2 linked regions of the Rhodopseudomonas palustris genome follow. The protein of the gene in region 2 interacts with the protein of the main gene of each other region in a pairwise test. Links are inferred from orthologs where the notes say so. Each region holds a gene or a part of one and is shown on either strand. Other genes may lie near its edges.

The links.
Region 1: the proteins of RPPS3_RS18170 (region 2) and mtgA interact in binary tests that used the Escherichia coli proteins (3 or more experiments, as listed by UniProt). The link is inferred for Rhodopseudomonas palustris from one-to-one orthologs.

Annotation. Positions count from the first base shown.
Region 1 is NZ_CP019966.1:584,268-587,494, reverse strand. Bases 215-3,129 are described here. They hold mtgA (monofunctional biosynthetic peptidoglycan transglycosylase), read right to left. Parts: upstream 2,070-3,129; coding sequence 1,359-2,069; downstream 215-1,358. Other genes in these bases: RPPS3_RS02735 (DUF1345 domain-containing protein), read left to right, coding at 3,105-3,129; RPPS3_RS02740 (polyprenyl synthetase family protein), read left to right, coding at 2,171-3,097; rpmF (50S ribosomal protein L32), read right to left, coding at 1,015-1,197; RPPS3_RS02755 (hypothetical protein), read right to left, coding at 215-772. In the rest of the region: RPPS3_RS02760 (hypothetical protein), read left to right, coding at 1-125; more of RPPS3_RS02755, read right to left, coding at 143-214; more of RPPS3_RS02735, read left to right, coding at 3,130-3,227. UniProt on the Escherichia coli protein: Peptidoglycan polymerase that catalyzes glycan chain elongation from lipid-linked precursors. May play a role in peptidoglycan assembly during cell division in collaboration with other cell division proteins.
Region 2 is NZ_CP019966.1:3,901,065-3,904,375, forward strand. What follows is about bases 313-3,311. They hold RPPS3_RS18170 (peptidoglycan D,D-transpeptidase FtsI family protein), read right to left. Parts: upstream 2,690-3,311; coding sequence 935-2,689; downstream 313-934. Other genes in these bases: RPPS3_RS18165 (UDP-N-acetylmuramoyl-L-alanyl-D-glutamate--2,6-diaminopimelate ligase), read right to left, coding at 313-822; ftsL (cell division protein FtsL), read right to left, coding at 2,686-3,066; rsmH (16S rRNA (cytosine(1402)-N(4))-methyltransferase RsmH), read right to left, coding at 3,066-3,311. In the rest of the region: more of RPPS3_RS18165, read right to left, coding at 1-312. UniProt on the Escherichia coli protein: Essential cell division protein that catalyzes cross-linking of the peptidoglycan cell wall at the division septum. Required for localization of FtsN.

The sequences.
Region 1 (3,227 bases), 3.3 Mb from region 2 along the record:
GCTATCCGCAGACCCGGGATTGCAATCGGGCCGAGCCCGGCCACGCCAATGCGGCGTACCGCTCGACCACCGGCCACGCCTTCACGGCGCCGCCCACCGGCTTCCGAACCCAGCGGATGTCCTGATCGCTTCAGCGACGCGCTCAGCGCGCCGGCGACTTTTCCTCGTCCTTCGCCGTCGCAGCCGGCTTCACCGGCTCGGGCCGATCGAGCAGCACCGCCTCGGCGATCGAAGCCGCGGAAGCGGCGGATGCAGAAGCCGGCTCGACGGTCTGCGGCGCCAGCTCGGTCGCGGGCACCACAACCGGTGCCGGCTCAGCAACCGGCGCCGGCTGCTCCGGCTCGTCTTCAATGATCTCGGCAGACGATTTGGCCGCGGCACGCGCCGCCCGGGCTTCGCGCCTGTGACGACTGCGCAGCGCGATGCCGCTGAGAAAATCGACCAGCGCCAGCAGCGCCAGCAGAGCCACCGTGGCATTGGCAAACTGCGGCAGCATCACGAATTCAGCCGTGATGCCTGCGAGCACCAGCAGCGACAGCAGATGATCGGTGAGGTATTTGGCTCCGGGCCGGGCCGCCTTCATCACTTCGGGCAACAGCAGCAGCACGCCGAGCGCCACCAGCATATCGCCGAGCGCGATCGTCCAGGTGGCGCCGGAGGGCAGCACGACACGGGTCATTGCCGCGTCGAACGCCAATCCCGGCATCAGGAAGACGATGATATTGCAGATCGCGACCGGGATCAGCAGCAGCGGGAAACCGATAATCGACATCGGCGAAGCCTGTGGTTCAGAACGACCGGACGCGAGTGGGCGATCGTCCGGACGCGGACGTCAACTCCCTAACGCAACACTTGGTACGAATTCAGGCATCGGGCGGATCGCATTGCGCGATGTGCCGCCGCGCGTGCGCGGCCGACACTTGCGTCCTTCCCGCGAGTGCGACGCGGCGTTTTGTCCGAGCGTGGCCGAAACCACCCGACATGCCGCGCCGACTCAAGGATCCGAGCGAGAGCTCAGGAATCCTTCTTCTTCAGAACCTGGCGGCCCTTATACATCCCGGTCTTGAGATCGAGATGGTGCGGGCGGCGCAGTTCGCCGGAATCCTTGTCCTCGACATAGGTCGGGCGCTTGATCGCGTCCGCGGACCGGCGCATGCCACGCCGCGAGGGCGAAGTTTTTCTTCTCGGAACGGCCATATCGGTAATCCTTAACGGAGGTTCCCTGGCGAAATCGGTCTCGGCGTCCGCGTTTGGACGGCCCGCTTGCGCGCAGGCGAAATGCGTAAGGCCGGGCTTATAACGGAAGCCGGATCGGAATGCTAGGGCGGTCGGCGCGCAAAATGCGCCCCAAACCGTCGTCACGACTCGCGATTTTCCCGCCAGCACTGCCGCAGCTCCGCCGCACGGGCGCGGGCGACATAGGTGGCGGCAAGCCGCCGGACACCGGGGCCCGGCGCACGGGCGCTGCGAATCTTCGGATTGGGCAGGATCGCGGCCAGGAGCGCAGCCTCCTTGGCGGACAATTGCGCGGCGGAGCGGCCGAAGGCGTAATCGGCGCCGGCCATCGCGCCGAACTGACCGCTCGGCCCCCATTCGGCGATGTTGAGATAGATTTCGAGAATCCGCTGCTTGGGCAGCACGAAGTCGATCCACAGCGCCAGCGGCGCCTCCAGCGCCTTGCGGATGACGCTGCGCCCCGGCCACAGGAACAGGTTCTTGGCGACCTGCTGGGTGATGGTCGAGCCGCCGCGGCTGGCCTCGCCGTCCTGCATGTCGTCGATCACATCGCGCACTGAATCCCAGTCGATGCCGTGATGGCTGCAGAACTTGGCGTCCTCGGCCGCCACCACGCTGCGCGGCAGCGCCGGCGAGATGGCTTCGATATCGATCCAGGTCCGGCTGACTGGCGCGCCGGTCGCCCAGCGCCACAGCATCAGCGTCGAAACCGGCTGGCCGCCGCCATACAGGATGGTGAGCAGATAAGGCAGGGCCAGCAGCGCGAGCCCTGCGAGGATGACAATGCGAACCACACGCTTGGTGCGAGGCGCAAACGCAACGGGATCAGACACGATCGCTCCCGGTGATGGCCTGGCCCCTTGCCCTCCGCCGAATTGACGAAGCCGGTGCCATGATGAATGGTCCGGCCGAATTTTATCTGGAGCACTTCCGAATGGCCACCGGCACTTCCACGATCGACTTTGCCAAGCGGCTCGACACCACCGCCGAGGATACCGAAGCGCTGCTCGGCCGGCTGTTGTCCGACGAATTGATGTCCGACGAGATCGCCCGGCCGCGCCGGCTGATGGAGGCGATCCGGTACTCCACGCTCGGCGGCGGCAAGCGGCTGAGGCCGTTCCTGGCGGTCGAGAGCGCTGCGGTGTTCGGCATCGATCGCGACGCCGCGCTGTTGGTCGGCGCCGCGCTGGAATGCATCCATTGCTACTCGCTGATCCACGACGACCTGCCGGCGATGGACAACAGCGATCTGCGCCGCGGCCGGCCGACGCTGCACAAGGCCTATGACGACGCCACCGCAATCCTGGCCGGCGACGCGCTGCTGACCTTCGCGTTCGACATCGTCACCCGCGACGAGGTGCACAAGGATCCGACGGTGCGGCTGCTACTGACGCGGGTGCTGGCGCGCTGCGCGGGTCTCGGCGGCATGGTGGGCGGCCAGATGCTCGACCTTGCCGGCGAAGGCCGGTTCGGCGACCGCGAGCCGGTCGATGTAGCACGGCTGCAGCAGATGAAGACCGGCGCCCTGCTCCGCTACGGCTGCGTCGCCGGCGCGATCCTCGGCCAGGCCAGCGCCGACCAGTATCGCGCGCTCGACGATTACGGCCGCGCGCTCGGCGAGGCGTTCCAGATCGCCGACGATTTGCTCGACGTCGAAGGCGACGCGGAAGCGCTCGGCAAGCCGGCCGGCGCCGACGCCGCGCTCGGCAAGACCACCTTCGTGACCCAGCTCGGCATTGACGGCGCCAAGCAGCGACTGCGCGACCTGATCGCGCGCGCCGATCAGGCGCTGGCGCCGTTCGGCGACCGCGGTGACGTGCTGCGCGCCGCCGCCCGGTTCGTGGCGGAGCGGAAGAACTGATCGCCGCATGACCCATCACCCGGACGACGATGCGCGGCTGCTTCGGTTTCGAAAGCTGCCGCGTGTCGTCCGGCTGGTGTATTCGCGGCCGCGGCTGTTCGCTTCGATCGCGGTCGGCATCGCCGCGGTG
Region 2 (3,311 bases):
TTCGACAGCGGCATCGATCAGCTTGATGCCGGCGTCGGGATCGCCATTGCGGCCGATGGTGATCAGTCGCAGGCCGCGCGCACGCGCCGCCTCGATGACTTCGGCCGAACAATCGTGATCGGCGGAGATCACCGCGGCGCCGCCATCCTGCACCAGATTGCGGAACAGCCGCAGCTTGGCGTTGAGATAGTGCGCGACGGTGGGGTGATAATCCATGTGGTCGCGCGACAGGTTGGTGAACCCGCCCGCCGCGACGCGAACGCCGTCGAGCCGGAACTGATCGAGCCCGTGCGACGAGGCTTCCAGCGCCAGATGGGTGATGCCCTCGCGCGCGATCTCGTCGAGCGAGCGATGCAACGCGATCGGGTCGGGCGTCGTCAGCGAGCCATACACGCTGCGCGTCGGGGTGACGAGACCGATAGTGCCGATGCTGGCGGAGGCATGGCCGAGCCGCTGCCAGATCTGCCGGGTGAACGCCGCGACCGAGGTCTTGCCGCTGGTGCCGGTGACCGCCGCGATCACCTCCGGCTGGCGCGGGTAGAACCGCGCCGCGGCCTGCGCCAGCGCCAGGCGCGGATTGGACAGTTGCACGAACGGCACCGCGAGGTCGCCCTCCGGCCGGTGTTCGCCGGCCACCGCCACCGCGCCGGCTGCGACCGCCGCCGCGACGAACCGCGCCCCGTCGGTCTTGGCCCCGGCGAGCGCGAAAAACAGGTCGCCCGGCTTCACCGCGCGGCTGTCGACGGCGATCCCGCCGATGGCGAGATCGGCCGCCGGCGCGGCGATGTCGGCCTCAGCGCTGAAGAGGTCGCGAAGCTTCATGGTCCTGGGGCGTCCGATTCGAGACAGATGTTCTCACGCCTGCGAGGCTTTTAACGCAAGCAGCGCGCGGCGCAAAACGGCAGGGATGGCGCCGTCGCGGCAGGCCGCGCGGCTACTGGCCGGCCCTCGATGACGCAAGAATAAGGCGGTCGGGCGGCGGCAGATCGAACCGCGGCTCGATTCCGAGCAGCGGGGCGATTCGCTCGATCACCTTGCCGCCGGTCGGCACGGCATTCCAGCCCGAGGTGATGAAGCCGTGGGTCTCCGGCAGCGCCTTCGGCTCGTCCAGCATCACCAGCACCTGATATTGCGGATTGTCCGCCGGCAGGATCGCGGTGAACGAGTTCAGCACCTGCTTCTTGGCGTAGCGGCCGTTGACCACCTTCTCCGAGGTGCCGGTCTTGCCGCCGATGTAATAGCCCTTGGCGATCTGGTCGGCGGTCTTGGCGGTGCCGACCTCCGCGTTGAGCCGCATCAGGTAGCGGATCTTGTCGCTGGTCTCGGTCTTGATCACCCGTTTGCCGAGCTTCTTGGCATCCTCTTCGGTGCGCTTCAGGAAGGTCGGCGGGATCAGATAGCCGCCATTGACCATGGCGTTGATGCCCATCACCGCCTGCAGCGGCGCGACCGCGACGCCGTGGCCGAACGAGATGGTGATGGTGTTGAGTTCGCTCCAGCGCTTCGGCACGATCGGCGACGCGCTTTCCGGCAGCTCGGTGCGCAGCCGGTCGAGCTGGCCGACCTTCTTCAAGAATGCCTTGTGGGCCTCGACGCCCATCGATAGCGCCACGCGCGCCGCGCCAACGTTCGACGAATAGGTGAACACTTCGGCCAGCGAGATGGCGCGGCCCATATTGTGCGAGTCGTGGATCTTGAACTTGCCGTAGTGCAGCGGCCCGCGTGCGTCGTACATCGAATGCAGCGTCGCCTTGCCGGCATCGAGCGCCATCGCCAGCGTCAGCGTCTTGAAGGTCGAACCCATTTCATAGACGCCGGTGGTCAGCCGGTTGATGCGGTCGGGATCGTTGGCCTCGCGCGGGTTGTTCGGATCGAAGTCCGGCAGCGACACCATCGCGACGATCTCGCCGGTCTTGACGTTGGAGACCAGACCCGACGCCGCCTTGGCGCTGTACTTCTCCTTGGCCTTGATCAGCTCGTCGCGCAGCGCGTGGGTGACGCGGACGTCGAGCGCCAGCTCGATCGGGCGCTGCATCCGGTCGGACGCGAAGCCGGCGCGGTGCAGGTCGGCAAGGCCGTTGTTGTCGAGCCATTTTTCGATGCCGGCGATGCCCTGGTTGTCGATGTTGACCAGACCGATCAGGTGGGAGACTTCGGCGGCGTTCGGATAGACGCGCTTGTTCTCACGCAGGAAGCCGATGCCGGGAATGCCGAGCTTCTTGATCTCGGCTTGCTGGCGCGGCGTGATTTCACGCTTCAACCAGACGAAGCCCTTCTTCGACGCCAGGCGCTCGCGCACTTCCTGCGTTTCGAGGTCGGGCAGCGTCGCGGTGAGCAGTTCGACCGCTTCGTCCTGATCGATCAGCCGGCGCGGCTCGCCGAACAGCGACGGCGTCTTGACGTCGGTGGCCAGCACCTGACCGTTGCGATCGACGATGTCCGGCCGCGCGGTTGCGACCGCGTCCTGCGAGCCGGTGCGGCGCGCGCCGTGGCCGTCGCCGAACACCGCGATCATCGACAGCTTGAACGCGATGATGCCGTACACCGCCGCAAACGCGATCATCGCCAGGCCGACACGGGCGCGCGCCTTGCCGTCGCGATCGACGTCCTTGCCGTAGATCAGGCTGCGGATCAGCCGTTGGCGCCATTTGACGTGGTGGCCGACGAGCGGCAGCGAAGGATCGGTCACTGGGCAGGCTCCGGAGCCGGCAGCGAGCCGGTGACGATGTCGGGATCGATCTTTTCGATCATCGATGCGATCGGATCGGGAGCGCTCGGATCGACGACGGCCGGTGGCCGCTCGGGCAGGTTCTTCAGCGAGTCGAACTGCCGCGCGCCGACCGGCTTGAGCTTGAGATGGCGGGTGGCGAGGCCCTGCAGCCGGCCCGGCGAGTCGAGTTGGGCCCATTCGGCGCGGAGCCGGGCGATCGCCTCGCGCTCCTTGCGGAGCTCGGCCTGGATCTGCAGCACCTTCTCGGTGCGCACCGTCGACTCCATCTTGATCCGGTACACATAGGCCGCTGCGAACACCAGCATGCCGATCACCAGCACGTGCACGAGCCGCATCATCGCCCGGCCCTCATCACGCTGGCGAGCGTCGGCCATCCCGGCAGATCGCCGGCGGCATGCGCAGGGGCTTCGGTGCGTTCGGCGCCGCGCAGCTTGGCGGAGCGCGCGCGCGGGTTGGCGGCGACCTCGGCGTCGCCGGCGACGATCGGCCGCTTGCTGAGCAGCGTGAAGCTCGGCGCCGCCTGCGCGACTTCCGGCAGGTGGCGCGAACCGCCGCCGGTCTTGCTGCGCTCGGTCAGGAA